2 linked regions of the Bryobacter aggregatus MPL3 genome follow. Each later gene encodes a partner of the first gene's protein in a complex. Links are inferred from orthologs where the notes say so. Each region holds a gene or a part of one and is shown on either strand. Other genes may lie near its edges. The genes, in order: secA and secY.

Region 1 (15,434 bases):
CGGGCGAAACCACGACGCGATACTTTTCCGGCGACACGTCCGCCACGCTGAAGGTGCCATCATCACCGACGCTGATCGGCGGAATGAAACCCAGGCCCCCCATATCGGCAGCTTGGATCTGCACCCGAACGCTCTTCAGATTCACCGCGCTCTGGTCGCCCTCCACCGTGATCTTGCCCTGCATGGTGATCAACGCCATCGGAGAAATCACAATTCCATCCACATTGTTATTGCCGACGCTGATCTTTGCGGAGCCGATCACACGCGGACGGCCCTGTCCAAAGTCGGAAACGACCAATTTGTAAGCCCCCGGAGTGACGCTGGCGAGTTCAAAAGATCCGTCGTTGCGCACAGAGCCACGCCCCATGCCGGGGCCAAAGCCGGGTCCCATCATGTCGCTGGAACCGCCCTCAGGCCGCAGTTGGATGTTCATACCCGGCCGGCCACCGCCGCCCCCCGGACCACCGCGCCCTCCACCGCCAGCCTGTTGCGGAGCCGCAGGAGCCTGCACGCCCGCCACCCGGCCCCGTACCCGGTAGACACGCACCTTGCGCAGCGTCATCTGGATACCGCTAAATTCCTGGCCTGCCGCGACATCGACTTTCTGCGCCTGATCCATCGATTCGACACCCGGATAGAACAACTTCGGATATCCGAATTCCTCGGCCGCCTGTTGCAGCGGAGCCCCACCCATACGCATGTTCTGGATCTGGACGTAGTAGCGGCCTGGGGCGACATTCGTCACCCGGAATTCCCCTTTGTCGTTCGTCTGGTTTCCGCCTGTCCCCATCATGCGGCGCTGGTTTGCGAAGTATTGTGGCCGGATCAGTTGGACAGAAACGCCCTCCATCGGCTCGCCATCTTCGTCGAGAATCCTGCCGCTCACAACGCCCTGCGGCGTGATGCGCACGATCACATCGGGGATTTCGGCGCCGCTGTTTCCAACCACCAGTTGAGACCCGATGGCCCCACCGCCACGGCCGCCAAAATTTGTCCGGATGAAACCCGTCTTTTCCCCGGAAAGCCGATAGGTGCCCGCATTGACGCTCTCAAACACGAACGCGCCTGCATTATCGGTGCTCGCGCTGATCGCGCGCGCCGAAGCGGCACTCGAAAGGGTCTGCGCGCCGCCCTGTGCACCCGCCGGCTGCAGCGTCACCGTCGCCTTGCGCACCGGTTCCCCGGTGATCGCATTCAACACCTTGCCCGTAATGCGCCCTAACTTCACGTTCGGGTCCGCCTGCGTTCCTGCTGGGGGGGATGTCGTCTGTGCCTGCTGTTGAGCGAACAACGCAAACCCCAGAGTAAGAATTCCAATCAGGCGCATTCCAGGCCTCCTTCAACTTGTTACACTACGCGCAAAACGGGCAGTCCGCTGCGCTTTAAGACGTGATCGACACCGTCTGGGTTTAATCGGGTTGCATCATATTCGACGGTCATCCCGCTCGCATCCGGACGCAACCTAATCCCCATCACTCCATAGACGCTCTTCAACTCGGAAAGTCTCTCGTAGTCCGCATCGCTCAATGGTTTCGATAGATCGTACTGCAGTTCCACTCTAGTCATTACTTAATTTTCGCTCTTTAATTTCCACAAGATCTGACGAACCATGCCCAGCCACATTACGGCATCCCGCTCGCGCAACTGCATCCGGCGGGACAAGCGGCGCAGCTTCTCTTTGATATTTTCGGCGTGAACGTATCCAGAGAGTTGTAAAGCTTCGTAAAGCCGATCTACAAATTCATCCAGCATCCCGGCACTCGCCAGTTTTTCGTCGAAAGTCACCGGCTCCACCACCGGAGCTTCCCGAATGATCTCGTACAGGGTCACCGCAACCGCCTGACCGAGGTTCATACTCCCGGTATCGGCGAGAGTCGGAATCCGCACCAGCCAGTGGCAATGGCCCATGTCTTCATTGGAGAGGCCGAACTTCTCGCTCCCGAACAATACCGCTACTTTCCCCTCGTGTTGCTTCATCGCAGCAACGGCATGTTCCAGACGCTTGATCTCGAGCTTGACGTCACGGCGCAACGCGCTCGTTGTCCCCACCACCAAGGTGGCATCGGCAACGGCATCGGCAACCGTGGAGAAATCCCGCGAATCGCGCAACACATCTTCGGCATGGGGGCCGCCGCGCGCTTCTTCTGCGGCCACCCGGTAGGCTTCCACCAACCGCAAATCCCCGAAACCCAGATTCGCCATCGCCCGCCCGGCCGCTCCGATATTCACCGGATTCCGCGGGCTCACCAATACGACACTTACAGCTTCCACAACAGATACCCCATTCCTGCCAGAAATGCAGCGCCCGCCTTCCACTCTTCATTCCGCCAGTAGACGGCACTTTCAAAGCGCAATGCGCTCCGCTGCGACGGCAGCTTTGGCCACAACAACGGGACACGCTCGGCATAGGCCCGATAGCCCGCAAACAGCTTGATCAGGTGCTGTTCTTCCTGCTCGATCACCGGCAGATAGACCAACCCGAAGACAGCGACAGTCACGCCGAACACCACCCAGCTTCGCGCCGCAATCGCCAATCCCAGCGCCGTGAGCAGCGTCCCCAGATAGAGCGGATTGCGCGTCCAGGCATAGGGTCCGCCATCGGCCAGATCCTGATTCTTCTTCAGATGCCCCGCGGCCCAGGCGCGCAGAGCCAAACCCGACACAGAAACGCCGCCTCCCACCAGTAAGCTCTCGCGCGACGGCGCGGCGAGCAGGCCAAAACAGACTGCGAGCAAAAAGCCGCTCGGCACCCGCATCCGCATCACGAAGTCCGCGTAAGGCTTCGGGAACCAGTGCTTTCTCAACGCAACACCTCCACCAACGCCTGCCACACGCTGTCTACGTCCAACTGCTTCATACTCTCCGCAATCTCGCTGCCGCGCCGGTAAGTGGTCTCCGCATCCGCAACTCGCAGCACACGGATCGTGCCGCCGTAAGGTCCATTCCGGGCGGGATCCGTCGGGCCAAACAAAGCCACGCCCGGCTTCCGCAAAAGTGCGGCCAGATGCATGGGGCCGCTATCAAGCCCCAGAACGGCGCGAGCCCGGCGCGTAGCATCCATCAAGCCTTCGATGCCGCTTTCATGCCGCACCAGGAACTCACTGGCAGGTAACACTGTGCCCGGCATCACATTCAGCACCAGTTTCATGCGGAAGGTCTCGTGCAGCCGTTCCGCAATTTCGGCATAACGCGCCGCTGGCCACTGTTTCGAGTTCCAGCCGGCAAAGGGTGCGGCCAAGAGAAAATCCCCGTCAGGCAAATTGCCCTCCGCGTGTCCTGGCGGGACGTTGACCTGCGGCGCCTGGAGGCCACCGGCCAGTTCCAGATTCCGTTCCACGATATGCAGCCGCGTTGCTTCGATGCATTCTGAATAAAATACACCGGCTTCCCGCTCCCGCATTCCGGAAGCAAAGCCAAGACGCCGATCGGCCCCGCTGACCCAGGCCGTAATCGCGCTCTTCCAAAGCCCCTGGAAATCAATCGCCACATCCGGCTTCCAGCGCCGCAGCCACTTGGTTGCAATCAGAATGCTCGAGCCCTTGCGGCGGTCCATTGGCAAGATATGGTCCACCATCTCAGACCCGGCAAGCAGCGGAGCCCAGCGCGGTTCGATCACCCAGGTGATTTCGGCGTCTCGATGCGCTTCCCGCAGATGCTGTACAGCGGGCATAGTGTGCAGCACATCGCCCATCGCACCCAGCCGCACCACCAGAATCTTTGGCAAGGTCTATTGCATCCTGCTCTTGGCGAGCACCACGGATTCCAGTTCTCCGCGCCAAGTCTCTTCTTCACGGCGCAGATCTTCCGCCACAGCCAGGTCCGCGTCGATCGTGACGTAACGCACAACAGCCAGGCTCGCTGCCAATTCCGCCCGGGCTTGTGTGGCCAGATAGCTCTCCTGCTTCTCGCTCAACACAGCGAGCAAGGGGCGGCCATAGGCATTCAGTTTGCGGGCCAGGCCGGCAGAGAGCGGGTCACAATCGATTCTCACCGCCAACAGATTCTCGTCCTGAAGCCGGAGAATCGCATCTGCCCGCGCAATGATCTTTGTTCGGGTATCCAATCTTCTATTTCAGCAGCGAAATGGCCGTCAGCGCTACCCTCTCGGCGGAAATCCGCGTCATGCAGCGGTGATCAATCGGACATTCCCGTAGCTTGCACGGCGAACAGGACACCGCTTCGCGGACAATCACCGCGCGTTCCCCCACCGGTCCAGTGCCAATCGGATCGGTGCTGCCAAATACAGTGACGCTCGGAGTGCCAACCGCATAGGCGACATGCATCGCCCCGCTGTCATTGGTCAACATCAGTTCGCAGCCCGCACACAGTTCGATGAACTCTCGCAGACCGGTGCGGCCCGCGTAGTTCACAACTGCAATGCCACGAGCCGTCAATTCGCGCTCCACTACTCCGACGATGTCTTGCTCGTTCGCACTCCCAAAGAGCGCCACACTCGCACCGCGTTCCAACGCCACCAGTGCAGCCGCCTCGGCAAAACGCTCCGGAAACCAGCGTTTGGCGGTGCCGAATGCCGCCCCGGGGCTCACCCCGATCACCCGCTTTCCAAATTCTTTGGGCTTCACACCCCGCAAGCGAATCGGCGCCTCCGCGTCATAGCCCGGAATCCAGCCGGAGCGCCGTAGCAACTCCAGATAATAAAAGCGCTCGTGGCCAATCACAGGAAGCTCGATCGCATCCGTCAAGAGCCAACCCCGGCCGTCGCGATCATAACCCACTCGCTGCGGCACCCCCGCTGCATAGGCAAAGGCCGCCGCTTCAAACGCATTCTGCATCAGAATCGCGACATCAAAGTGTCCGCGTAGCGCCAAAGCCAGACGCCGTTTCCCCTTGAGATTCTTGAGCCCGCGCTCCGTGGGATAGGCAATTACCTCATCGCAGAAGCTTTCACCGCCGTAAAGATCCCGCAGCCAGGGCAGCCCCAGAACCGTAATTTTTGCCGATGGGTGCGCCGCCCGCAGCGCTTCCATCGCAGGCAGACACATGATGGCATCCCCCAGCCAATTGGTGGCCCGCACAAGAATCCGCATAGAATCTATCTCAGCATGATCACCGGCGAACAGTTGCAGGCTCTCGACCGCGACGGCTTCCTCGTCCTCCCAGAACTCCTCGAAAAGGCCCAACTGGAGGCGCTTCGTTCTCGCATCGAAGAGCTCTTCCAATTGGAAGGCGAACACGCCGGTTCGGAGTTTAAAAAGGAGGCGGGTGCGCGCCGCCTGGCCAATTGTGTCAACAAAGGCAACGTGTTCGAAGAGGCGGTCCAGATTCCAGAGGTGCTCACCGCGAATGCACACATCATGGGCCCCAATTTCAAACTCTCCAGCCTCAACGTCCGCAGTACAGACCCCAACTCGGCAGCCGACCAGCCCTTGCATGTCGACATGAACGCGATCGCAGACGAGCACGGATATTGGGTCGCCAATACGATCTTCATGCTCGACGATTTCACGCCCGACAACGGGGCCACCCGCATCGTCCCGGGTTCCCATCGTTGGAAGCAACGGCCGCAGGAGCAGATGACAGACCCCTTTGCCGCCCATCCCGAGCAGATCCTGGTTACGGGCAAAGCCGGCACACTCGTCATCTGCAACGCCCACACCTGGCATGGCGGCACCGCGAATCGCACCGCCAAGCCCCGCCGGGCGATGCACTCTTTCTATTGCCGTGCTGACAAGCCACAACAGCAATTTCAGAAACGGCTCATCGATGCGGCGACCCAGGCTCATTTCTCACCGGAACTGCGAAAGCTCCTCGCCCTCGACGACCCGGAGAATGATCGTCTTTCAGAAATAGTTGCAGTAACCTCCGGCTTTCTGAAGTAACATCATTCCAGCAAAGGTGGAGTCGAGATGAGCTGGAATCTCATTAAATCCATTCAGAAAGATACAGACCTGCGGCTCATCATGCCGTTTGGATTGAATCTGCGGCTGGGCGACATCATCAGCGTCAATCGAAAGAGCGGGGACTTCACGCTTGAAGGAAGTTCTGCTTCCATCCTCGAGATTCCGGTCGCGGGAGTGCGGCAGGCACAGACCGCCGGCGTGGACCTGTTCCAGCAATCCGGCAACGACGTCTCGATGAAGTTCCGCGGCAAGGGCGCTGCCTCCTCGTTCTTCCCCGATCTGGCCCAGGCCAACGCCGGTTTCGACATCTCATTTCAGTCCGCAAACTCCTGGCTGCTCGCGCTGGTCAACCGCAAGATCACCGTCCTTGAAGAGCTAGACCGCTTCCGGCAGGCGATTCTCACGGCTTATCATTGGGGCGTCTGGAAGCCCGACTGGGTGCTGGTCCATTCGCTGGCCACCGTCGACCGCATGACACTGATCGCCTCCAGTTCCGGCGGCACCAACGTTGCGCTTTCCATCAGCGGCAATGTGGATGTGGCCGCCCCGGCCGAACTCAAGCTCACCGCCGGAGTCTCCATCGCCGCGACCAACAAAGCACTCATCCAATCGATTGTTGCGGACCCATCGAGTGCCTTTTGTTCCGGATTACGGGTACGGGACCATTGGTGGTCTCATCCGGAGGTGGATGCAACAGGCGCCCTGGGATACAAAGGTCCCATCAAGCCGATCGCGGCTGCTTCGGCAGAAGAGTTCTGGGAAGACGCAGATGCCCTCTCTTAGTATTTTTTGCTAAGTTCAAGTTATGTCACAGGCTGAACGCGCCAAGGTGATCGAAGCGCTCATCATATGGGCAAAATCCGCTCCAGAGGAGCCTGTCATCGGCTTCATCGGGGGAGGAGCGATACTCACACCGCGCGAGATTGTCCGGGCCGTCCAGCAGGAAACAGAGGATGGCCAGGCAATTCTAGAGATTCTGGAGCATGGCATTCGCCGCGAAGGAATCGACATGGTCCTGAATCGTTTCCACGGTCTGCCCGCAGAGGCCTGACATGTCCCATTTTTCCTTGATTCGACCGGAGGATGATGTCGCTGCCCAGCAAGCCTCCAGTTGGGCCGACGCAGTTGCCGCCGACTGGATCGCTGCCGGCCACCAGAAAAGTGCCGATATCAACCAGTTCAGCCCTCCGAACCACTCCCAAATCGTATCCGCACTGGCAAGTTCCGTCACCTTGCTCTGTTACTTTGGACACGGCGACGAGCGCTCCTGGCGAACCAACGCAGCCACCACCGTAACAGCACCCGATTTTGTCCCGGCGCAGGCGAAGGCGGTCGTCTCAATTGCCTGTAAAACTGGATGCATTCTCGGCCCAGGGGCGGTGACCTTTGGAGTGGCAGCCTGGCTGGGATTCACCATCAGCGTGGCGGTCCTCAGCCCTCATAAAGGGATCGACCCGATTGGCGATGCCATCGTTGCCGGACTCTCCGGTCTCCGTTTGGGCCAGACAATGCAACAATGCCGCGACGAGTTGTACGCCCAGCTGGATTCGGTCGTTACCGACTATGACACCGGAAGATACAGCAGCCACCCGAACGCCGCCCTCAAATACTTTGCCGCGCTCGCCATGCGCGACCACATCGTGCTGCACGGCACCACACACTTCGCCCCGCTTTAGCTGCGCGGCCCCAGCAAAATCAGTCCGGCACCCAACAGGCACACCAGTACGCCGCTCAGGTCCCAGCGATCGGGACGAACGCCCTCCACACCCCACATCCACAACAGCGAGCTCAAAATATAAATCCCGCCATAAGCGGCGAAGGCCCGTCCCGCACTTGCCGCCTCCACGCGCGTCAACGCGAGTGCAAATACGGCCAACGCTGCCAGGCCAGGCAACACCCACCCGGCGCTCTTCCCTTCCCGCTGCCACACCCAGAACGCAAAACACCCGCCGATCTCGCAAAGTGCCGCTAACAAATACCAAGCAAAGTTCGCCAAAAGAAATCCTTCCCTGCCTCCAAAGTATGACGCGCGGCTCGCGGTTGAAACGTCCAGCCGCTCCGCACTTTCTCCCATACAAATGGCAAAACTCACCACAGAACAACGCAAACACATTCCGGAAAAGCAATTCGCATTTCCGGAAGCAGAAAAAGAACCGCTGGAAAACGCAGCGCATGTTCGCAACGCAGTGGCCCGTTTCAATCAGGTGAAAGGAGTGAGCGATGCGGAACGTGACGCTGCCTGGCGCCGCATCGAAGCCGCAGCCAAGAAGTTTGGTGTCACCCTGCAAGAAAAGTCCTGGAAAGATCTGCCAGCGGTCAAAAAGTAAAAGCGGTCCTAACCATTCGTTCAGCCACCCCCTCCCCGATTCTCCAGTCAAGCAATCGGCCCCCACTGCTAAACTGAAATAGAAATAGATACTTATGGTCGATGCCGTTCTCGCAAAGATCTTCGGCACCAAGCATGAGCGTGAAGTCAAGCGCATCAAGCCCAAGGTCGAAGCGATCAACAATCTCGAACCCGCGATGCAGAAACTTTCTGACGCGGAGCTCGCAGCAAAAACTACCGAATTCAAGCAACGCTTGGCGAACGGCGAAACCCTCGACGATCTACTCGTAGAAGCGTTTGCGGTCTGTCGTGAGGCAGGGCGGCGCGTGCTGAACATGCGTCATTTTGACGTGCAATTGATTGGCGGCGCGGTGCTTCACCAAGGGAAAATCGCGGAAATGCGCACCGGTGAAGGCAAAACCCTCGTCGCCACGCTGCCCTGCTACCTGAATGCCCTCGAAGGCAAAGGCGTCCACGTCATCACGGTCAACGATTACCTGGCCAAACGTGACTCGGAATGGATGGGCCGCATTCATACCTTCCTCGGCCTGACCATCGGTTGCATCACGCACGACATCACCGAAGAAGAGCGCCGCAACGCCTATGCTTGCGACATCACCTACGGCACCAATAACGAATTTGGCTTCGATTATCTGCGCGACAACATGAAGTTCCGCATCGAATCCTGCGTCCAGCGCGAACATAATTTCGCGATTGTGGACGAAGTCGACTCGATCCTGATCGACGAATCGCGTACGCCGCTCATCATCTCCGGCCCGAGCGAAGAATCCACCGACAAGTACTACCGCATCAACACGATCATCCCCAAGCTAGTGCGCGGCGAAGTGATCGAAGGCCGTGAGGCAGGCGAAAAGTTCTACACCGGTGACTACACAGTCGATGAAAAGCAGCGCAACGTCGCCCTCACCGAAGAAGGCGTGCATAAGGTCGAACGCCTGCTGAACTGCGGCAACCTCTACGACATCGAGAACATGGAACTGAACCACCATGTCCAGCAAGGCCTGCGCGCCGCGGTGCTGTACCAGCGCGATCGCGAATACGTTGTGCAGAATGGCGAAGTCGTCATTGTCGACGAGTTCACCGGCCGTCTGATGCCCGGACGCCGCTGGTCCGATGGCCTGCACCAGGCCGTCGAGGCGAAGGAAGGCGTCAAGATCGAACGCGAGAATCAGACCCTCGCCACCATCACCTTCCAGAACTACTTCCGCATGTACAAGAAGCTGGCCGGTATGACCGGTACAGCCGACACGGAAGCCGCCGAATTCGGCAAGACCTATAAGCTCGACGTTGTCCAGATTCCGACCAACCAGTCAATGATCCGCAAGGATCTGAACGACATCGTCTATCGCACCGAAGAAGAGAAATACCGCAATGCCGCCGTTGAGATCAAGGCACTGCACGAGAAGGGCCAGCCCGTTCTCGTCGGCACGATCAGCGTCGAGAAGTCCGAAAAACTCTCTGCCGCCCTGCGCCGCGCCGGTGTCCGGCACGAAGTGCTGAACGCGAAGAATCACGAGCGCGAAGCCCACATCATCGCCCAGGCAGGCCGCAAGGGCGCCGTCACCGTCTCCACCAACATGGCCGGCCGCGGTACGGACATTCTGCTCGGTGGCAATGCTGAGTTCCTCGCCAAAGACCAGATGCACCGCGCCGGCAAAGATCCGGAAGGCGTGCACGCCGAAGAGTTCAAGGCGCTCTACGCGAGCATCAAGAAGGAAACCGACCTCGAGCACGATGAAGTCTCCCGTCTCGGCGGCCTTTTTGTTCTCGGCACCGAGCGTCACGAATCCCGCCGTATCGACAACCAGCTCCGCGGCCGCGCCGGCCGTCAGGGCGACCCTGGTGGCTCCCGCTTCTACCTCTCGCTGCAGGACGACCTGCTGCGTATTTTCGGTGGCGACAAGATCCAGGGCCTGATGCTCCGTCTCGGTATGGAGGAAGACGTACCGATCGAGTCGAGCCTAATCACCCGCCGCATTGAAGCAGCGCAGAAATCAGTCGAAGCAAATCACTTCTCGGCCCGTAAGCACCTGCTCGAATACGACGACGTCATGAACAAGCAGCGCCAGGCCGTCTACGGGTTGCGCCGCGCCATGCTGACCGGCGTCGAGCAGAAGGAACGCATCCGCGAGATGGTCACCAGCATTGCTGGCTCCTTTATCGATGCGCGTCTGCCCGAAGGCGTCCGCAGTGAAGAGTGGGATTTCGCTGGTCTTGAAGCCGACGTGCTCAACCAGTTCGGTCTCAAGATCAATACGGCCTCTTATGAGGATTACGGCCGCGAGGCGATCGAGCAGGAGATCATCGGACAGCTCAACGCCCGTTATGACGAGAAGGAATTGCTGATCGGCTCGGAGGCCATGCGCGAAACCGAGCGCTACATCGTCCTCAACATCATCGACAACCAGTGGAAGGACCATCTTCTCTCGATGGACCACCTGAAGGAGGGCATCTACCTCCGCGGCTACGGCCAGAAGGATCCGCTGATCGAGTACAAGAAGGAAAGCTTCACGCTCTTCCAGGACATGATGGCGCGCATGGAAGATGAGGCAGTGAAATTCCTCTATTCGATGCAAGTAACCGATCAGGACGGGAACATTTTGACCCGTGCGCCCATCCAAATCGATGAGGATGGCGATTTGTACTCGGACGGCGACGACGAAGAGTACGAAGAGGCACCGGTACCCGTGGCAGCCCCCGTGGCTCCGCCCCCGGCCATCGCCGACTTCACGCGCAATATCCAGCGCAAGAAGGAGAAGGAGCTCGAAGCTCTGCAGTACATTGGCGGCGACACTTCTACTTCTTCCAAACCGCAGCCTGTGGTCAAGGGCGCAAAGATCGGCCGCAATGATCTTTGTCCCTGCGGCAGCGGCAAAAAATACAAAAAGTGCCACGGAGCTTAGACCGCGATGGTAGTACCCGCCCTGTTCCTGTTAGCAACGATTCTTCCCCCGTCGATTGACGATTGGAAGCGGACTGCGGCCAGCACGGCGGAAGCGCCCTTACCGGCGGTGGCAAAAGAATTTGGACTCACAGAATCCGAATCGGCCACCTACCAGTCGGGCGCCAAGAAATTCCATTTGGCGGCGTACCGGTTGAAGGATGTCACGGGCGCTGTCGCGCTCGAGCAAAGCCTGCAGGACCCCAAGCGCAAGGTATTCCGCCACCAGAACTATGTGTTTCAGACTCTCGAGGGCACCGCGCCCCGGGGAGCTATTGACGCGTATCTCTACCCGGCTCTCCCCAAGCTCGATCGCTCTGCGGCGCCCAACTTATTGGGCTATCACCCGGCCAAAGGCAGAAAAAGCGGAACAGAACGGCTGATCCTCGGTCCGGAATCCCTGCGCGCCTTTGAGCCCAGAATTCCTGTCGCCGCCGCGGGCTTCGATTTTGCCGGCGAGCTGCAATTGGCGCAATATATGACGCCAGAAGGCCTCGCGACCCTGGCGGTTCTCCGCTATCCGAATCACGCGATCGCCAAACAGCAGTTTCAGGCGCTCCGGCAAGTGGAAGGCGCAACGGCACTGCGGCAGGGGCCTCTGGTCGCCATGGTCCTGCCGAGCGGCAAGCCCCTGAGCGAGAAAACCGCAACGGATCTGGCCAGTACCGTGCAATATAAGGCGGAGGTCATGATGGACAAGGCTCCGGAGAAACCGCAGCCCAATCCCGGCAAGTTCATGATGGGCATCTTCAAGCTCTGCGGGATTCTGCTCGTCGCCTGCTTTGTCTTTGGGATGATCTTCGCGCTGATTCGCGCCTATGGCAGACACTGGTCCGGCCGCGATCACGAGCCGGAAATGACCAGCCTCGGCATCTAAACTGCCGGCGGCTCGCTGCTGATCACTTCTACATCCGCCAGAAAAATCAGCCCTTCTTTGACCAGCTTGCTGATCTCCGGCAGCACCTTGCGAATCTTCTCGTCGGTATCCACGGCGAAAATCACAATCGGCTTCTCATTGGTCACCCCAAACAGCCCCTTGCGATGGATGCGGCCATGGATGCCATAGCCCATCACGCCCTCGCAAACGGTAGCACCGGCTAATCCGCGCTTATGAAGAATCCGGATGATCGCCGCATACAAGGGTTCGCTGTGATGCCAATCCACATCCTCCACCACGATCTGCAGGCACTTCTTCATCTCGATTTTCATTTCGCTTCCTTTCTTCGCTCCACCAGATAGTAGAGGCTGGGCAGCGCAAGCAAGGTCAAAAATAGAGTGGAAGCAAGACCACCCACCACCACCGTCGCCAGTGGCCGCTGCACATCTGAGCCGATCCCCACCGCTCTCGCCGCCGGCACCATCCCCAACAACGCGACCAGAATCAGAATCAAGCGCGGACGCAACTGATACTTCGCGCCCAGAATCACCGCCTCGAGCAGCGGAACATCATCCTCAGTCCGCCGCCGGGAAATCTCTGAGATGTACAACACACCGCTCATCACCGCCACACCAAACAAACTGATGAAGCCGACCGCGGCCGACACACTGAGATTGATCCCGCGCAGATAGAGCAGGAGAATGCCGCCCACCATCGAGAACGGAACATTCAACAGCACCAGAAAAGCACTGGAGGTCGAGTTGAAAGCAAAGAACAAGAGAGCAAAGATGATCGCGATTGTTACCGGGATGATGAAGTACAAGCGCTGCCGCGCCCGATCGAGATTCTCAAACTGCCCACCCCACACCACTTGATAGCCGGGCGGCAAAGGAACCTCACGCAGAAAGCGCTTCTGGGCGTCGATCACAAAACCGCCTTGATCCCGGCCCACGATGTTCGTGCGGACCGCGATGGCTCGCTGATTCTCGCGCCGCAGAATGATACTTGGCCCGTCGACCACTTCAATATTCGCCAGCTGCGCAAGAGGCACCTGCCCTCCATCTGCAGTGCGAATCAACATTTGCCCCAGGCGCGCAGTATCGCTGCGATACTCCGGCGCATAGCGAACCGCCAGATCGAACTTGCGATCATTCTCAAACACCGAGCTCACCGCCACCCCACCCAGCGCCGATTCGATCGTTTTCGCCAGGTCATCCACGTTCAAGCCATAACGCGCCGTCTTGCTGCGGTCAATCTGGATGCGCAAGCCCGGCTGGTCCGCCTCCTGCTCAATCGAACTGTCCGCCGAGCCTGGCACCTTGCGCAACATGTCGAGAGTCTTACCGGCAAGCCCCCGCAACTCTGTGAGGTCACTGCCACGCAGGATCACAGCCAGGTCCGCCGACGAACCCGTCACCGATTCCGTCACCGTATCAATGATCGGTTGGGTGAAGTTCAACTGAATCCCCGGAATCTCTCGATTCAGTTCAGCCCGCAGTTCGGCGACAAGATCCGTCTTTGTCTTTCCCGCGGGCCAGGTATCGTAAGGCTTCAGCGTCAAGAGAAGTTCGTTGCGATTCGGTCCAAATGGATCGGTACCGGAATCATTACGACCCGTCTGCGAGGCTACCAGCAATACCTCCGGATGCTTCCGGATCAGGGCGCGCATATCATTGGCCACGCGTGCTGATTTTGCGAGCGAGGTCCCTGGTGGGAGATTCGCACGCACCCAGATCACACCTTCATCAAGGGTCGGCAGGAACTCGGAACCGAGCCTGGCGCCCATAAAAATCGAGGCGATGATGATCAACACCGAAGAGGCGGCCACCACAACCGGCTGCTTTAACAGGATCCGGAGCAAACCCTCATAGCGCTCCACCAGCCAGTTCAACAGAGGGTTGTCCCAGCCCTTGAAGTCCTTCTGGAACAGATAAGTCGCCAGCACGGGAATCAGCGTCAAGGCGAACAATAACGAACCCAATAAGGCTGCGCACACCGTAAAGGCCATGGGGGTAAACAAACGGCGCTCGACGCGCTCGAGAGTAAACAGCGGCAGATAAGCGGCAATCAGGATGAACAGTGAGAAGAAAATCGGCCGCTCCACTTCGAGCGCCGCTTCGCGGATCACATCGAATGGATGTCCGGGCCGCTCCAGCTTGCCGTTCTTCGACAGGTTCCGGACGATATGCTCCACCATGACGAGCGTCCCGTCCACCACCACGCCAAAGTCCAAGGCGCCCAGGCTCAACAGATTCGCCGGCACGCCGTAGAGGTACATGCAGATAAAAGCGAACAGCAAGGACAAGGGAATCGTCAGCGCCGTCAGAATCGCCGCGCGCGGGCTACCCAAGAAAAACACCAGCACCAGCACCACCACCGTGAATCCTTCGAGAAGTGTCCGCGAAACGGTCTTCAACGTGCTGCTCACCAGATCGGTGCGATCGTAGAGCGGCACAATCTGCACGCCCTTCGGCAACCGCTCGGTGTTCAGTTCTGCAATCGCGACGGCCAGCGACTTCAATACCTCCGAAGGATTTTCTCCACGGCGCAGCAGCACGATTCCTTCAACGCCGCCCTGCTTTTCATTCCAGCCAAAGATCCCCGTCGGCAGGGCACTGCCGATCTTCACCGTGCCAATGTCCTTCACCAGCACCGGCACACCCTTCACTGCCACCAGCACAATGTTTTCAATATCCGGAATTCCCTTAATCCGGCCCACCCCACGAATCACCATGCTCTGCTGATCGCTGTCCAGAATCGCGCCGCCCGCATTGCGATTATTCGCTTGGATCGCGGTCACCACCTGACTGATCGTCAGGCCATACTTCGCCAGCGCCGGAGGCGACACCTCCACCTGAAACTGCTTCACCAATCCACCAAAAGGAGTCACGTCGGCGACGCCAGACACCTGTAGAATCCGTGGCCCCACCACCCAATCCTGCAGTTCGCGAATCTCCAGTTCACTGCGTCCGCTCCCCTCGAGCCGGTAGCGATACATCTCGCCAATCGGAGTCGTCAGGGGTGCGATTTCCGGAGTCACCCCGTCCGGCAGATCCGCGTCCCGTAGCCTTTCGAGCACCACCTGCCGAGCAAAGTAATCATTCGTCTCATAGGTGAACGTCAGCTCGACAATCGACAACCCAAAGATGGTGCGCGAGCGCCGCGCAATCAGGTTCGGAACCGAGTTCATGGCGCGCTCGATCGGAATCGTAATCTGCTGCTCCATCTCCTCGGCAGCCTGGCCCGGATAGGTCGTGATGATCACCACCTGCGTATCGGAGATGTCGGGATACGCCTCCACCTTCAGTTGCCGGAAACAATAGACCCCGAAGGCAATCACGGCAAGCGTCATCACGATCGTGATAAATCGCTGTTGGAGCGCGAATCTGAGAAGTCGACCGATCATAT
Region 2 (14,976 bases), 2.0 Mb from region 1 along the record:
CGACAGAGCACGGGTGTTTCCGATGCCATAAATGTACGTGAGCCCGATTGCGGCCCTTTTGCGGCCGGGGAGGTCTACGCCAACGATACGCGCCATAACTTTTCGCTCCTAACTCTTTCTCTCGGTACTCACTAACCCTGACGCTGCTTATGCTTCGGGTTGGCACAGATCACACGCACTACGCCTTCGCGGTGGACGATCTTGCACTTGTCGCAAATTTTCTTGACCGACGGACGAACTTTCATTTCCGTATTCCTTCGCCTTTCGCTACTCCCGGCTATCGAGCCAGCAGTTTCACAATCCTGCCCCGCGACTTATCGTGCGGAGATAATTCCACCAAAACCTTGTCGTTGGTGCGCAACCGGACGAAATTCACCTTGGTCGCGCCCGCCGGATGCCCAATCACTTGAGCCCGGCTCTCCAACTCCAACCTCACTCCCCCCTGCGGAAGGAGCTCCAAAACCTTTGCCTCGACGGCAGACTCACTCGCCCTGGTCTCTGCAGACACGGGCTAGGGCCTCGTCAGAACCCACGGACCATTCGCCGTGATCGCCACAACATGCTCAAAGTGTGCCGAAGGTTTCCCATCGGTGGCCACAGCCGTCCACTTATCGCTGAGAACATTCGTTTCCGGCTTGCCCAGGTTCACCATCGGCTCGATGGCGAGAACCATGCCTTCCTTCAACTTCGGGTTCTCCTGCTGCCGATCCACATAGTTCGGTACCTGCGGTTCCTCGTGCAGCTTCGTTCCAATTCCATGGCCCACAAATTCGCGAACCACGGTAAAACCGTTCTTGACCACATGCTCTTCCACCGTACGGCTGATGTCGAACAGGCGGTTGCCCGGCTGTGCTTGTTGGATCGCCAGTTCGAGAGACTCTTTCGTCACAGCGAGCAACTTCTGCGTTGCTGCCGGAATCTCCCCGACTGGGACCGTCACCGCCGAGTCGCCAAAATATCCATCCAGTTGCAGGCCGGTATCGATTGAGACGATATCGCCTTTCTTCAACTGGCGCTTGGCCGAGGGCATGCCATGGACCACCACTTCATTCACCGACGTACACAGCACATAGGGGAATTTCGTCCCCGCTGCCTCCGAGTAATAACCCTTGAAGGCGGATTTTGCGCCCGCATCGCGGATCATCTTTTCGGCGACGACTTCGAGATCCATCGTCGTTACGCCCTCTTGGACCAGCTTCGACACTTCACTCAGGATCTGATAGACCAGCAATCCCGACTTCCGCATCTTTTCCATCTCGGAAAGGCTCTTGCGAATGATCGCCATTAGCTCGCCTTCCCTTCCTGTACGGTCGTCTGTATCCAGTTCACAATCTCGTCCGACAAATCTTCCGGCTTCCGGTTACTCCCGTCCACCTCAAAAAAATCTACTCGCTCCGCAAAAAACTGCAACACCGGCATGGTTTGAGCGTCATACGCTACCAGCCGCTGCCGGATGACAGATTCCTTATCATCCTCGCGCACAATCAGTCTGGCACCCTCAATATTGCACCGGCCAGGCACAATCGGAGGCTTCAGACGAATATTGTAAAGGGTTCCACACTGCGGGCAGATGCGACGGCCCGTTAACCGGGCTGTAATCACATCATAGTCCACTTTCAAGTGGATTACCAACAGGCGAAGACCGCGCCCCTCCGCCATGCCCAATAGGATCCGGGCTTGGTCGATGGTTCGCGGAAACCCATCCAACAAAACTCCTGGCCTGCAATCGGGCCGGTTCAACCGTTCCTCAACCAGGCGGATCACCAATTCGTCAGGCACCAGGTTGCCAGCCTTGATGACTTCACGAACCTGCAACCCGAGGGCATCTCCCAATTGGATATGCTCGCGAAGCATATCCCCAGTCGAAACATGAGGGAGGCCGAGTCTTTCTACCAACAGCTTGGCTTGTGTCCCTTTTCCCGACCCAGGCGGTCCAAAGAGGACAACCGCTTGGAACGCCTGGGGGGAGTGTTCACCGTTCAAACCTTAAACGCTACTCCGGCGGCCACGGATGCGGCCCGCTTTCGGAGTGAAGCCCTCGTAGTGGCGCATAATCAATTGCGCCTCCACTTGATTCACGGTATCCATCGCGACGCCCACCACGATCAGGAGCGAGGTGCCACCAAAGTAGAACGACACACCGAGACCATCGAGCAGCCAGCGGGGGAAAGCCGAGTCAATCCAGTTGCCCACGAGAGGCAAGCGTTGCAGCTTGATTCCGGAAATCATGATCTCCGGCAACAAGCTCAACAGTGCAAGATAGAGACCGCCTACGACCGTGATCCGGGTGAGGATGCGGTTCATGTAGTCAGCAGTGTTCTTGCCCGGGCGGATCCCCGGAATAAAGCCGCCGAACTTGCGCATGTTGTCCGCTGCTTCGTTCGGGTTAAAAATAATGGAGACGTAAAAGAAACAGAAGAAGACGATCAGCGCCGTATAGAGGATGAAATACAGCGGCTGGGTGTGGCCAATCGATTCGAGAATCCCGGCAATCCAGCGATTGTTCTTGATCCATTCCACCTGCAGAAAGCTCTGCGGGAAGGTCAGCAAACTCTGGGCGAAGATGACCGGAATCACACCGCCGGCGTTTACCTTGAGTGGCAGGTGGGTTTGTTGTCCCCCCATCACACGGCGGCCGACGACACGCTTGGCGTACTGGACCGGAATGCGGCGTTCGCCGCGTTCCACAAGGACGATCAGCGCAATCACGCAAATCATCAGCGCCAGGATGATCAGCATTTGCAGCGGATTCCACTGGCGGGTGACAAAGACGTTGTTGTAAATCTCCATCATCGCGGTGGGAAGTCCGATGACGATGCCGGTGAAGATAATCAACGACATGCCGTTGCCAATGCCACGCTCGGTGATCTGCTCGCCAAGCCACATGATAAAGGCCGTACCGGTGGTCAGACTGATCATGGTCATCAGAATGAAGCCCATGCCCGGGTTGAGAACAAAACCGCCGCCCGTCGTCCCTGCAGCCTGTAACGCCGTAGCGATCCCAGCCGACTGGAACAAGGCCAGAATGACCGTCAGATAACGGGTCCACTGGGTGATCTTGCGGCGCCCCATTTCGCCTTCCTTCGACAACTTCTCAAGCGTTGGCACCACCACCGTCAACAACTGCAAGATGATCGACGAGGTGATGTAAGGCATGATGCCCAACGCGAAAATCGTCAAACGGCGGAACATGCCACCGCTGAACAAGTCGAAGAAGCCGAAAATACCGCCCGCGTTTTGCTTGAAATAGTCCTCAAGCCGGTTGGCGTCAATCCCCGGAGTGGGGATGTGTCCGCCGAGACGATATACGGCCAACATGGCGAGCGTGAACAGGATCCGATTGCGAAGATCGGGAATCCGGAACACGTTTGCGAAGGCTTCGAAGAACTTCATGTGTTTAGTGGTCGATCCTTGTGGGAACTACTTTTTCTTGGAGGCTTTGCGCAACAGAGCCGCGTCACGCTTCGGGTTCTTGATCGGCGCGGGCACGAAGGGAGGGATCAGATCGACACTGCCACCGGCAGCTTCAATCTTCGCCTTGGCCGCTTCACTGACCTGGTGCGCGAGAACCTTGATGGCCCGGGTAATCTCGCCGGTACCGAGGATCTTGAGCCCCTTCTCGAGCTTCTTGAGCACGCCGGCAGCCTGGAGGCTTTCGGGGGAGAACTCGGAGCCTTCGAGCTTGTCGAGGCGGCTGAGGTTCAACACCACGTATTCTTCGCGGAACGGATTGGTAAAGCCACGCTTCGGCATGCGGCGATGCAACGGCATCTGGCCGCCTTCAAAGCCGCGCATCTTCGAGTAACCGCTGATCGACTTGGCGCCCTTGGCGCCCCGGCCCGAAAATTTGCCGCGGCGTGAGCCCATACCCTGGCCAATACGCTGCTTCTTCTGCTTTTGCCCGGCCGGCGGGTGGAGGTTGCTTAAGTTCATCGCTCTTCTCTGATTCTCCGACTACTCTTCGACGATCGCCAACAGGTGAGGCACCTTCAGCACCATGCCACGGAAGGCTGGCGTGTCGGGGCGCACCACTACACGGTTCATTTTCTTCAGGCCCAGGCTCAGCACAATGGCCTTCTGGGTCTTCGGACAGCAGATCGGACTGCCAATCCGTTTGATTTTGATAGTTTTCTCGGCCATGATACAGCTTCTCCGTTAGAGCTTTTCAATCGCAATGCCGCGCATGTCGGCAATCGCTGCCTTCTCACGCAGCTGCTCGAGTGCATTGACGGTTGCCTTCACCGCATTGTGCGGGTTGCGCGAACCGAGATTCTTGGTGAGGATGTTCGGGATACCGACGCTTTCGATGACGGCGCGGACCGGGCCGCCAGCAATGACGCCTGTACCTTCCGGCGCCGGCTTCAGCATGACGCTTCCAGCTCCGAAACGGCCTTCGACCTTGTGCAGAATAGTCGTCGGCAGGGTATTGATCTGGCGCAGATTCTTCTTGGCCGCCTCAATGCCCTTCTTGATGGCCGCAGGAACTTCCTTGGCCTTGCCCGTGCCATAGCCGACCACGCGCTTTTCGGCGTCGCCCACCACAACCAAGGCGGCGAAACTGAGGTTCTTACCGCCCTTTACTACCTTGGTGACGCGGTTGATCGATACGACCTGTTCCTTGAGATTCAAGCCGGCCGCTTCTACCTTTTTCACTAAATGTGTTGCCATGCGTTTTCCTTAACGGCCTAACCTAAAACTGAAGTCCACCCTCGCGCGCGGCGTCGGCCAGGGCTTTCACCCGGCCGTGGTACAGGAACCCACCACGATCGAACACTACTGAGGCGACACCTGCGGCCTTGGCCCGCTCGGCCACCAGCGCTCCCACCGCCTTTGCTGCATCGATGTTTCCACCGCTCTTCACCGTCGAACTCTTCTCAGCGCTCGAGGCAGAAGCAAGGGTGTGACCGGTACGGTCGTCGATGACCTGCGCATAAATATGATTCAGGCTACGGAACACAGCCAAACGGGGACGTTCGGCGGTTCCCTTCACGCGTTTCCGGATCCGGGTGTGGATGCGGCGGCGTACTTCGTCGCGATTTACTTGTGATTTCATCTTTCAGTCCTCGCCTTACTTACCCTTGCCGCCAGCGCCGCTCTTGCCGACCTTCTTACGCAGTACTTCGCCAGTGTAGCGAACGCCCTTGTTCTTGTACGGATCCGGGGGACGGAGAGCGCGCATTTTTGCGGCCACCTGCCCGACCAACTGCCGGTCATGGCTCTTCAGGACAATGTGTGTTTGCTTGTCGACGGTCATGTCGACGCCCTGAGGCAGCAAAAACTCGATGGAATGGCTGTAGCCGAGAGTAAAGGTCGCAAGATTGCCCTTCACATCGCAACGATACCCGATTCCGACGATGTCCAGCTCGCGCGTCCAACCGCTGGAAACTCCCACAATCGCATTCGAAGCAAGCGCACGAGTGAGACCATGGAGGGCGGCGTACTTGTCGCTCTCGCGAGTGACTTCGACGGTGCCGTTCTTGTTCTCAATCGTGATGCCCTTCGGAATGGGGACCAGAAGTTTTCCCTTCGGCCCTTCTACCTGCAGCTCTTCACCGATCTGGAGCTTCACTCCGCCCGGAAGAGCAATTGGCTTTTTCCCTACACGTGACATAAACTCTGAATCTCTTCTTCTCTGTTAGTAGATCTGGCAGAGCACTTCGCCGCCCACGTTGGCTTTGCGCGCGCTCTTACCGGTCATAACGCCCTGCGGGGTGGTGAGGATGTTGATCCCCAGGCCGCCGAGCACCTTCGGTACTTCCTTGCTGCCGACATAGACCCGGCAACCGGGGCGCGAGATGCGCTGCAGCTGCGAGATCACGCTGTCGTTGGAGGGCGTGTACTTCAGGTAAATCTTGATCGTCTTCTTGACGCCTTCTTCCGCCAGCTTGAAGTTCAGAATATAGCCCTCATCCTTGAGGATCCGGGCGATTTCCAACTTCAACTTGGAGGAGGGGACATCCACCTTCGAGTGCCGCGACTTCAGGGCGTTGCGGACGCGGGTGAGCATGTCTGCGATGGGATCGGTCGTCATCGATATATCTCTCTTTTCCTTCTCGCTTGATCTCTACCAGCTCGATTTGGTCACGCCGGGAACTTCACCCGCCAACGCAAGGTTGCGGAAGCAGATGCGGCAGAGGTTGAACTTTCTCAGATAGGCCCGAGGACGGCCGCAGCGGCCGCAGCGGTTGCGGTGCTGGCATTCGAACTTCGGCTTCTTGTTATCCTTGGCGATTTTCGCGGTAGTTGCCATCGTGTCTCTTTTCCTCGCTTCGCTCTACGCCTACTGGCGGAACGGCATTCCCATATACTTCAGCAATGCCAACGCTTCCGCGTCGTTCGTTGCCGTGGTGGTGATACAGATGTTCATACCCCGGGCTTTGTCGACCTTGTTGTAGTCGATTTCGGGGAAAATGAGCTGGTCCTTGATGCCCATCGTGTAGTTGCCACGACCGTCAAAGGACTTCGGGTTCACGCCGCGGAAATCGCGGACGCGCGGCAGAGCAATGGACGTGAAGCGGTCGTAGAACTCATACATCGCGTCGCCCCGCAGGGTGACCATGCAGCCAATTGGCATGCCTTCGCGGAGCTTGAAAGCTGCGATCGATTTCTTCGCCTTCGTCACCACGGGCTTCTGTCCGCTGATCGCGGTCAGTTCCTGGACTGCGATGTCCATCAGCTTCGCGTTGCCGGTGGCTTCGCCGAGGCCGAGATTGATCGAGATCTTCTCGATTTTCGGAATCGCCATGGGGTTCTTGTAGCCAAACTCCTGCTGGAGGGCCGGAACCACCTTCTTCAAATAAACTTCTCGTAGCCGCGCTTTCATTGCTTACCTATGACCTCATATGTGTTGGGAGGGACCTGGCTAGTTCGAACGAGTCGAACTACTTGGAATCCAGCACCTCACCGGTTTTCCGCGCGATGCGCGTGCGGCGGGTTTTTCCGCCCACCGTCTCCACCTTGGTACCAATGCGGGTCGGAATCCCACCGCTGGTCAGCAACATCACGTTCGAGACGTGGATGCTGGACTCGCGCTCCTGGAAGCCGCCCTTGATGCCCTTGGCCGGGTTGGGCTTCGTAGCCCGCTTTACCATGCTAATACCTTCGACGAGCACCCGTCCGACAGTCCGGTTCACTTCGATGATTTTTCCAGTCTTGCCCTTATCTTTTCCGGCAATGACCTTCACCATGTCGTCCTTCTTCAGACGGATCCGCTTGGGAATTCCTGCCTTCTCAGAGGCATTCATTTTGCTCAATGACGCCATGGAACTAAACCACCTCCGGGGCGAGCGATACAATCTTCATGAAACGTTTGTCGCGCAGTTCGCGAGCCACCGGGCCGAACACGCGGGTGCCAACCGGCTCACCGAGTTCGTTCACCAGAACGGCCGCGTTTGAATCGAAACGGATGTAGGTTCCGTCCTTGCGGCGGGCTTCCTTGCGCATCCGCACGATGACCGCACGGACAACCTTGCCCTTCTTCACGTTGGAATCGGGAGCGGCTTCCTTCACGGCAGCCGTGATGATGTCGCCGAGACCCGCGGTGAGACCTTTGTCACCTCCGCGCGGCAGAATGCACTGGAGCTTCCGGGCGCCACTGTTGTCCGCCACTTCCAGCATTGTTCTCATCCCAATCATTGCGTTATCTCCGGAACCTTCACTGAACTCTTCTAACTAAACTCTTTTTAAGTCAGCAGCTTGCGCTACTTCTTGTTCTTCTTCGCCGATTTGACCGCTGCGGCGCGCGCAATGCGCTCGTCGGACGGACCATCGACAATGGCAATGCGAACTGCTTCGCGGAGCACCTCAGCCAGTTGCCAGCGTTTCAGCTTGCTCAACGGCCGGCTCTCGATGATGCGCACCTGGTCGCCCATCTTTGCCTTGCCCTCTTCATCGTGGGCATAAAACTTGTTACGGCGGGTCAGAATTCGCTTATAGAGCGGATGCTGCACCTTCCGCGTGACCTCGACGATGATCGTCTTGGCCATTTTGGTCGAGATGACTTCGCCGACTTTTTCCTGCTTATTGGGCTGCTTGACTGCTGTTTCGGCCATGGCTTACTTGCCTTCCTTTTGGGCGGCCAACTCTTTTTCACGCAGGACCGTCATGATCCGGGCGCGATCCTTTTTGAGCTCCCGCAGTTTCTTGATGCCTTCCATCTGGCCCATTGAGAGCTGAAAGCGGAGACGGAACATCGTCTCGTCGCCTTCGCTCAATTGCTTCTTGATTTCGGCCGCATCGAGGCCACGAATTGTTTCGGCGTTCATCTTCTACGTCCTCGTCCTACAGCGCGGTCCGCTGCACAAGCTTCGTCTTGATCGGCAACTTCATGGCAGCCAATCGGAACGCTTCTTGCGCCGTCTCAAGCGGCACGCCTTCCATCTCAAACAAAATCTTGCCCGGGCGAATGACGCACACCCATCCATCCGGAGCGCCCTTACCAGAACCCATTCGGACTTCGGCCGGCTTCTTGGTCACCGGCTTGTCCGGAAAGATTCGAATCCAGACCTTACCACCGCGCTTGATGTAGCGCGTCATAGCGATACGGGCGGCCTCAAGCTGGCGGTTGGTGATGTATCCACAAGCCAGCGCCTTCAAGCCATATTCGCCGAAGTCGACACTCGAACCGCGATAAGCCATTCCGCGCATGCGGCCACGCTGCTGTTTGCGGAACTTGACTTTCTTTGGCATCAACATAGGTCGTTATCCTCTTTGCAAAAATTCGTTGCGGCCTACTCAGCCTTCGGTTCTTCCGTTGCCGGAGTTTCCACGTTACCAGCCTCAGCTTCAGGAGCTGCTTCCTGCTTCCAGCTCGGGGTCGGCGGAGCCATGGGAGGCAGAATCGGCGCCCCACTCTTGATGGTCGACGGCACCTCGGGCGGCGTCACCACCACACCGGAGTCAGCCACCGGCGGAACCGAGGCTTCCTGGCGCGAACGGCCATCAAATCCAACCCGGTCGCTCGGACCACGGTCGCCACCCGGACCACCCGAACGCGGACGGTCGTCACGGCGCGGGCCGCGATCGCGATTGTCGCGCTTCGGACGGGGTTGCGGATCGTTGTCGTTGCGCAGCATCACGCGGCGCTGGCCTTCGCCAAGGTCACCCTTATAAATCCAGCACTTCACACCAATCACACCGTAAGTGGTGTGCGCCTCAGCAAAGCCGAAGTCGATGTCGGCGCGCAGCGTATGGAGCGGCAACTGGCCGTGCAGGTACCACTCGGTACGGGCAATTTCTGCCCCGTTCAAGCGGCCGCTGACGCGAACCTTGATGCCTTTGCAGCCGAAGCGCTGGGCGCTGTCGACGGCCTTACGCATGGCGCGGCGGAAGGCGACGCGCTTTTCGAGCTGCAGCGCAATCGATTCGCTGACCAGTTGGGCATCAAGCTCGGGCTTGTGCACTTCCTGGATATCAATGAACACTTCGCGCTTGGTCTTCTTGGCCAGATCCTGCTTCAGCTTCTCAATCTCGGCGCCCTTGCGGCCGATGATGATCCCGGGACGCGAGGTACGGATGGTGATCCGCAACTTGTTCCCCGGCCGATCGACTTCGATCGAACTCACACCCGCACTCTTCAGGCGGTTGCGCAGCGAATCCTTCAGTTCGAGATCTTCAAAGAGGAGCTTCGAATAATCCTGCTTGGCGAACCAACGGCTCTTCCAGGTTTTGGTGACCCCGAGACGGAATCCAAAGGGATGTACTTTCTGACCCATTCGCTATTTTCCTTATGCTCCAGCTTCCACTTCAACCGGGGAGCCGTCTGAGACCTTCACCACAATGTGGGCAATTCTTTTCTGGTAGCGATACGCGCGACCCATCGGGGCGGGACGGATGCGCTTCATGCGCGGGCCTTCGTTCACGAAACACTCGCTCACAAAGAGGTTGTCCACGTCGATGTCGTTCTGCTTGTTTTCGGCGTTGGCGATGGCGCTGCGGAGCAGCTTCTCCACTACCGGAGCCATCCGCTTGTTCGTCATCTTGAGAACATTGATCGCCTCGCCAGCCTTCAGGCCACGAATCAAGTCAATGACAAGACGGCACTTCTGCGGGCTGGTGCGTACGTATCGAGCTTCTGCTTTTGCAATCATCGCGCGCTCCTATCTGCCCTTCTCGTTGCTCTTTGCCACATGGCCCTTGAAGGTGCGCGTAGGCGCAAACTCACCGAGCTTGTGACCAACCATGTTTTCCGTCACGTACACAGGGATGAACTTCTTGCCCTGGTGGACGGCTAGCGTGTGACCGATAAAGAGCGGCATGATCGTCGAGCGGCGAGACCAGGTCTTGATGACCTTCTTCTCGTTGCGTTCGTTCATGGCCACCAGCTTGTCGACCAGATGACCGTCAGCAAACGGTCCTTTTTTGAGGGAACGGCCCATATATTTCTTCTACCTGCCCTAGCTCTTTTGCTTCCGCTTCACGATCATGTTGTCGGTGCGCTTGTTGTTACGGGTCTTGTAACCACGTGTCGGCTGGCCCCAAGGGGTTACCGGATGACGGCCACCGGAGGTGCGGCCCTCACCACCACCATGAGGATGGTCGACCGGGTTCATTGTGACGCCACGATTGTGGGGGCGCTTGCCGACCCAACGTGTACGTCCTGCTTTACCGAGGGTCTGATTCTCGTGATCGAGATTTCCGACCTGGCCCACCGTTGCATAGCAATCGATCAGCACGCGACGGACTTCGCCACTCGGCATCTTCAGCTGTGCGTATTCGGTTTCCTTCGAAACAATCTGTGCCTGAGCACCCGCGCTACGGGCCATCTGCGCACCCTTGCCAGGACGCAGTTCAATATTGTGAACCACCGTGCCGGCCGGGATGTTGCGCAGCGGCAGGGCGTTGCCCACCAGGATGTCAGCCTCGGGGCCGCTCATGATGGTGGAACCGACCTTGAGGCCCACCGGCGCTACAATGTAACGCTTTTCGCCATCGACGTAGTTCAGCAGGGCGATACGGGCAGTGCGGTTCGGATCGTATTCGATCGAAGCGACCTTCGCCGGGACGCCTGCCTTATCGCGCTTAAAATCGATATCGCGGTAGGTGGTCTTGTTACCACCGCCACGGAAGCGAGAGGTCGTGCGGCCGGTGGAATTACGGCCACCGCTCTTGACCTTACCTTTGGTGAGACTCTTTTCGGGAGTCTGCTTGGTGATATCCTCACGCGTCACAACCGTACGGAAGCGGCGCGTGGGAGTAAACGGTCGGTAGGACTTAATTGGCATTAGACGACCTCGGAGTATTCAGGGACCTTCTGGTCCTTCTTGAGTTTCACGTAGGCCTTCTTCCAGTTCGAGCCATAACCAGCAAACTTACCGCGGCGGCGCAGCTTGCCTTCATTGATTACAGTGCGAACCTCTTCGACCTTCACCTTGAAAATCTTCTCGACCGCTTGCTTGATCTGAGTCTTGGTAGCCTCATGCTTCACTTCGAAGCAAAGCGTGCGTTCGGTATCCTTCTTGATGACACCCTTTTCGGTGACGATCGGACGGGAGATAACTTCGAACAGAGTCATTTATTTCAGTCCCTCCGAGAGTTTCTCCGCAGCATCCTTGCTGATGAGCACATGCTTGTACTTCAGCAGGTCATAAGTCGTGACATCTTTCGATGTTACTAACTTCACACCAGACAGGTTCCGCGAGCCGAGTGCGAGATTCTTATTCTCCGCGTTCTCAACTAACAGGATCGTCTTGGCCGAATTCAGCTTGCCGAGCTTCGCAGCCAGGCCCTTGGTCTTCGGTTCGGACAACGAGAAAGCATCGATGACGCTGAGTTCGCCGTCGCGCAGCTTCGCCGTCAGGGCCGAGCGCAGTGCACCGAGCACCATCTTCTTGTTCAGACGGTAGCTGTAGTCCCGCGGCTGCGGACCGTGGGTGGTGCCGCCATGGCGCCACAGAGGCGAACGGATGCTACCCATACGGGCGCGGCCAGTTCCCTTTTGCTTCCAAAGCTTCTTGCCGCTGCCAGCCACTTCGTGACGGGTTTTGGTCGAAGCCGTACCGGCGCGTTCGCCGGCCATGAAATGGCGTACCGACTCATACAGCAGATGTTCGTTGACTTCGGCGCCGAACACTTCGACAGACAGATCGAGCGAGCCGACCTTCTGGTTGTCAAAATTGATTACGTCTACGGTAGGCATGGTATTTAGCTCCCCACCCTTGCGCGACGGATCATGACATAGGAGCCATTTGCTCCGGGCAGCGCGCCCTTCACCATGATCACGTTCTCTTCGGTGTCTACTTCCACAATCTCGAGATTGCGTACGGTCACCGTGTCAGTCCCCATGTGGCCACCCATCTTCATGCCCGGAAAGACACGTGAGGGGAAGCTCGAGGCGCCGATCGAACCAGGGGCGCGATGGAACATCGAACCGTGGCCGCCCGGACCGCCGCGGAAGTTGTGGCGTTTGACAACGCCCTGGAACCCGCGGCCCTTCGAGATCCCGATCACGTCGATCTTCTCGTTCGGCTTGAAGTCTTCGGCCGTAATCTTGTCGCCAGCTTTGAAGTCGCCACTGCCTTGACGCAGCTTGAACTCGCGGCTATAGCGTACGCCGTCCGTGCCAGCCTTCTTCAGGTGGCCCGTCGCGGGCTTGTTGATTCTAGCCGGCTTGACGTACTCCATCAGTCCGACCTGAATGGCGTCGTAACCATCCGTGGCGGGGGTCTTGCGTTGCGTTACAACGCAGGGTCCGGCCTTCACCAATGTGACAGGGACTACCTGCCCATCGGCGCGGAAGATCTGCGTCATGCCGATTTTTTTACCTAAAATTCCTGGGCTCATTGCCAACCTCTCCAGGGCCTAACTACGGATTCCTAAAAACTCTTACTTCTTGCCGAAAGCTTTGATTTCGACGTCCACGCCAGCCGGTAGGTCGAGCTTCATCAGCGCGTCTACCGTGTCCTGCGTCGGCTCGAGAATGTCGAGCAAGCGCTTGTGCGTGCGAATTTCAAACTGCTCCCGCGATTTCTTATCCACGTGCGGTGAACGATTCACCGTGTAGCGGTTCCGCACCGTGGGAAGCGGGATGGGGCCGGCAATCACCGCACCCGTACGACGAGCCGTGTCAACGATTTCATTCGTCGATTGGTCGAGTACGCGATGATCGTATGCCTTGAGGCGGATGCGGATGCGTTCTTTATTCATGATTCCCTACTCGATGATTTCCGACACAGTACCGGCGCCGACAGTGCGGCCGCCTTCGCGGATGGCGAAGCGCAAACCCTTATCCATCGCAACCGGCGTGATCAGGTCGATCGTCATCTGCACGTTATCGCCAGGCATCACCATCTCGGTGCCTTCCGGCAAGTGCGCCACACCCGTCACGTCCGTCGTACGGAAGTAGAACTGAGGACGATACCCGTTGAAGAACGGAGTGTGACGTCCGCCTTCTTCCTTGCTCAGGACATACACTTCGCCCTTGAACTTCTTATAGCCCTTGATCGAACCCGGCTTCGCAATCACCTGACCGCGTTCCACGTCGTTCTTTTCAATGCCGCGCAACAAGAGCCCGACGTTGTCGCCCGCGCGACCTTCGTCCAGCAACTTCTTGAACATTTCCACACCCGTCACCGTGGTCTTGCGCGTCGCCGTAAAGCCGACGATTTCGCATTCCTCACCCACCTTGACGATGCCCTTTTCGATACGGCCAGTCACTACCGTGCCACGGCCCTGGATCGAGAAAATGTCTTCGATCGGCATGATGAACGGCTTGTCGATGGCGCGCTCCGGAATCGGAACATACGCATCCACCTGCGCCATCAGGTCGTCAATTTTTGCTTCCCACTGCGGCTCGCCATTCAGCGCCCCCAAAGCGGACACACGCACCACCGGCAGATCGTCGCCAGGGAACTGGTAGCTCGAGAGCAACTCACGCACTTCCATCTCCACCAGCTCGAGCAGCTCGGCGTCTTCCACCATGTCGGTCTTGTTCAGAGCAACGACGATGTAGGGCACACCCACCTGACGGGCCAGCAGGATGTGCTCGCGGGTCTGGGGCATCGGGCCGTCGGTGGCGGCAACGACGAGGATCGCTCCGTCCATCTGCGCCGCACCGGTGATCATGTTCTTGATGTAGTCGGCGTGGCCGGGGCAGTCCACGTGAGCGTAGTGACGATTCGGCGTCTCATACTCCACGTGCGAAGCGGCAATTGTGATACCACGAGCCTTTTCTTCCGGCGCGTTGTCGATCGAGTCGAAGCTCCGGAATGTGTTCTTCGGGTTGTGCCTGGACAACACCTTCGTGATCGCTGCCGTTAACGTCGTCTTGCCGTGGTCGATGTGCCCAATCGTGCCAATGTTGACGTGCGGCTTGCTACGGTCAAATTTCTCTTTCGCCATGATACTTTTAAGCTCCTCGTTCTCTTCTAACGGCCCGTGCCCTTGGTCTTTGCGATGATCTCGTCCGCCAAGTTCTTCGGCAGATCTTCGTACTTGCCGAAGTGCATCGTAAACGCGCCGCGGCCTTGAGTTTTCGACCGGAGGTCGGTCGCGTAGCCAAACATTTCCGACAGCGGAACCATCGCATTGATGATCGTTGTCGAACCTTGCCGCTCGGTACCCTGGAGCTGACCCCGGCGGCTGATCAAGTCGCCATTCACCGGGCCCATGTACTCATCCGGCACCACTACTTCCACCTTCATCACCGGTTCCATCAGAACCGGCCTTGCCTTCTTGACGGCGTCCTGCAGTGCGAGAGAACCCGCAATCTTGAACGCCATTTCACTGGAATCGACTTCGTGGTAGCTGCCTTCGTAGACAATGACCTTGATGTCGGACATCGGGAAGCCCGCGATGATTCCCATCTCGAGGCGCTCGGCAACACCCTTTTGGATGGCCGGGATGTATTCCTTCGGAATCGAACCGCCCGTGACTTCGCTCACGAACTCATAACCACCACCCGTATCGAGAGGCTCGATGCGGAGCTTGCAGTGGCCGTACTGGCCGCGGCCACCGGTCTGCTTCGAATACTTTTCTTCG

The links.
Region 2: the proteins of secA (region 1) and secY are in contact, whole or in part, in a crystal structure (PDB 3DIN), measured with the Thermotoga maritima proteins. The link is inferred for Bryobacter aggregatus MPL3 from one-to-one orthologs. Residues at the interface, in WP_004082002.1 of Thermotoga maritima: Glu261, Ala262, Arg263, Lys300, Ala301, Arg302, Thr303, Ile304, Ile305, Leu323, Tyr324, Asp325, Pro326, Val329, Ser330, Tyr333, Ile336, Lys340, Phe345, Val349, Glu363, Phe364, Tyr374, Ser375, Gly376, Gly377, Glu393, Ile395, Thr482, Ser483; in WP_004081795.1 of Thermotoga maritima: Glu108, Gly109, Glu110, Glu111, Ala236, Glu237, Arg238, Arg239, Ile240, Thr241, Ile242, Gln243, Tyr244, Ala245, Arg246, Arg247, Val248, Thr249, Gly250, Arg251, Arg252, Val253, Tyr254, Gly256, Ala257, Ser258, Thr259, Tyr260, Leu261, Pro262.

The regions. Positions count from the first base shown.
Region 1 is NZ_JNIF01000003.1:294,058-309,491, forward strand. Bases 7,915-11,311 are described here. They hold secA (preprotein translocase subunit SecA), read left to right. Parts: upstream 7,915-8,282; coding sequence 8,283-11,111; downstream 11,112-11,311. Other genes in these bases: M017_RS0101755 (DUF6582 domain-containing protein), read left to right, coding at 7,940-8,188; M017_RS0101765 (hypothetical protein), read left to right, coding at 11,118-11,311. Outside these bases: M017_RS0101695 (carboxypeptidase regulatory-like domain-containing protein), read right to left, coding at 1-1,327; M017_RS0101700 (hypothetical protein), read right to left, coding at 1,348-1,566; M017_RS0101705 (RNA methyltransferase), read right to left, coding at 1,570-2,271; M017_RS0101710 (methyltransferase family protein), read right to left, coding at 2,259-2,804; M017_RS0101715 (glycosyltransferase family 9 protein), read right to left, coding at 2,801-3,724; M017_RS0101720 (hypothetical protein), read right to left, coding at 3,728-4,063; M017_RS0101725 (glycosyltransferase family 9 protein), read right to left, coding at 4,068-5,048; M017_RS0101730 (phytanoyl-CoA dioxygenase family protein), read left to right, coding at 5,064-5,840; M017_RS0101735 (hypothetical protein), read left to right, coding at 5,868-6,644; M017_RS0101740 (hypothetical protein), read left to right, coding at 6,667-6,912; M017_RS0101745 (C25 family cysteine peptidase), read left to right, coding at 6,914-7,537; M017_RS0101750 (YnfA family protein), read right to left, coding at 7,534-7,857; more of M017_RS0101765, read left to right, coding at 11,312-12,026; M017_RS0101770 (DUF190 domain-containing protein), read right to left, coding at 12,023-12,358; M017_RS0101775 (efflux RND transporter permease subunit), read right to left, coding at 12,355-15,432. UniProt on the Escherichia coli protein: Required for protein export, interacts with the SecYEG preprotein conducting channel.
Region 2 is NZ_JNIF01000003.1:2,320,051-2,335,026, reverse strand. Bases 1,191-4,129 are described here. They hold secY (preprotein translocase subunit SecY), read right to left. Parts: upstream 3,394-4,129; coding sequence 1,987-3,393; downstream 1,191-1,986. Other genes in these bases: rpmD (50S ribosomal protein L30), read right to left, coding at 3,955-4,129; rplO (50S ribosomal protein L15), read right to left, coding at 3,421-3,933; M017_RS0111000 (adenylate kinase), read right to left, coding at 1,285-1,983; map (type I methionyl aminopeptidase), read right to left, coding at 1,191-1,285. In the rest of the region: rpsM (30S ribosomal protein S13), read right to left, coding at 1-96; rpmJ (50S ribosomal protein L36), read right to left, coding at 132-245; M017_RS30690 (S1 domain-containing protein), read right to left, coding at 278-508; more of map, read right to left, coding at 512-1,190; more of rpmD, read right to left, coding at 4,130-4,140; rpsE (30S ribosomal protein S5), read right to left, coding at 4,156-4,668; rplR (50S ribosomal protein L18), read right to left, coding at 4,691-5,053; rplF (50S ribosomal protein L6), read right to left, coding at 5,069-5,611; rpsH (30S ribosomal protein S8), read right to left, coding at 5,636-6,031; M017_RS0110960 (type Z 30S ribosomal protein S14), read right to left, coding at 6,065-6,250; rplE (50S ribosomal protein L5), read right to left, coding at 6,281-6,823; rplX (50S ribosomal protein L24), read right to left, coding at 6,882-7,244; rplN (50S ribosomal protein L14), read right to left, coding at 7,267-7,635; rpsQ (30S ribosomal protein S17), read right to left, coding at 7,701-8,051; rpmC (50S ribosomal protein L29), read right to left, coding at 8,055-8,264; rplP (50S ribosomal protein L16), read right to left, coding at 8,281-8,694; and 10 more genes. UniProt on the Escherichia coli protein: The central subunit of the protein translocation channel SecYEG. Consists of two halves formed by TMs 1-5 and 6-10.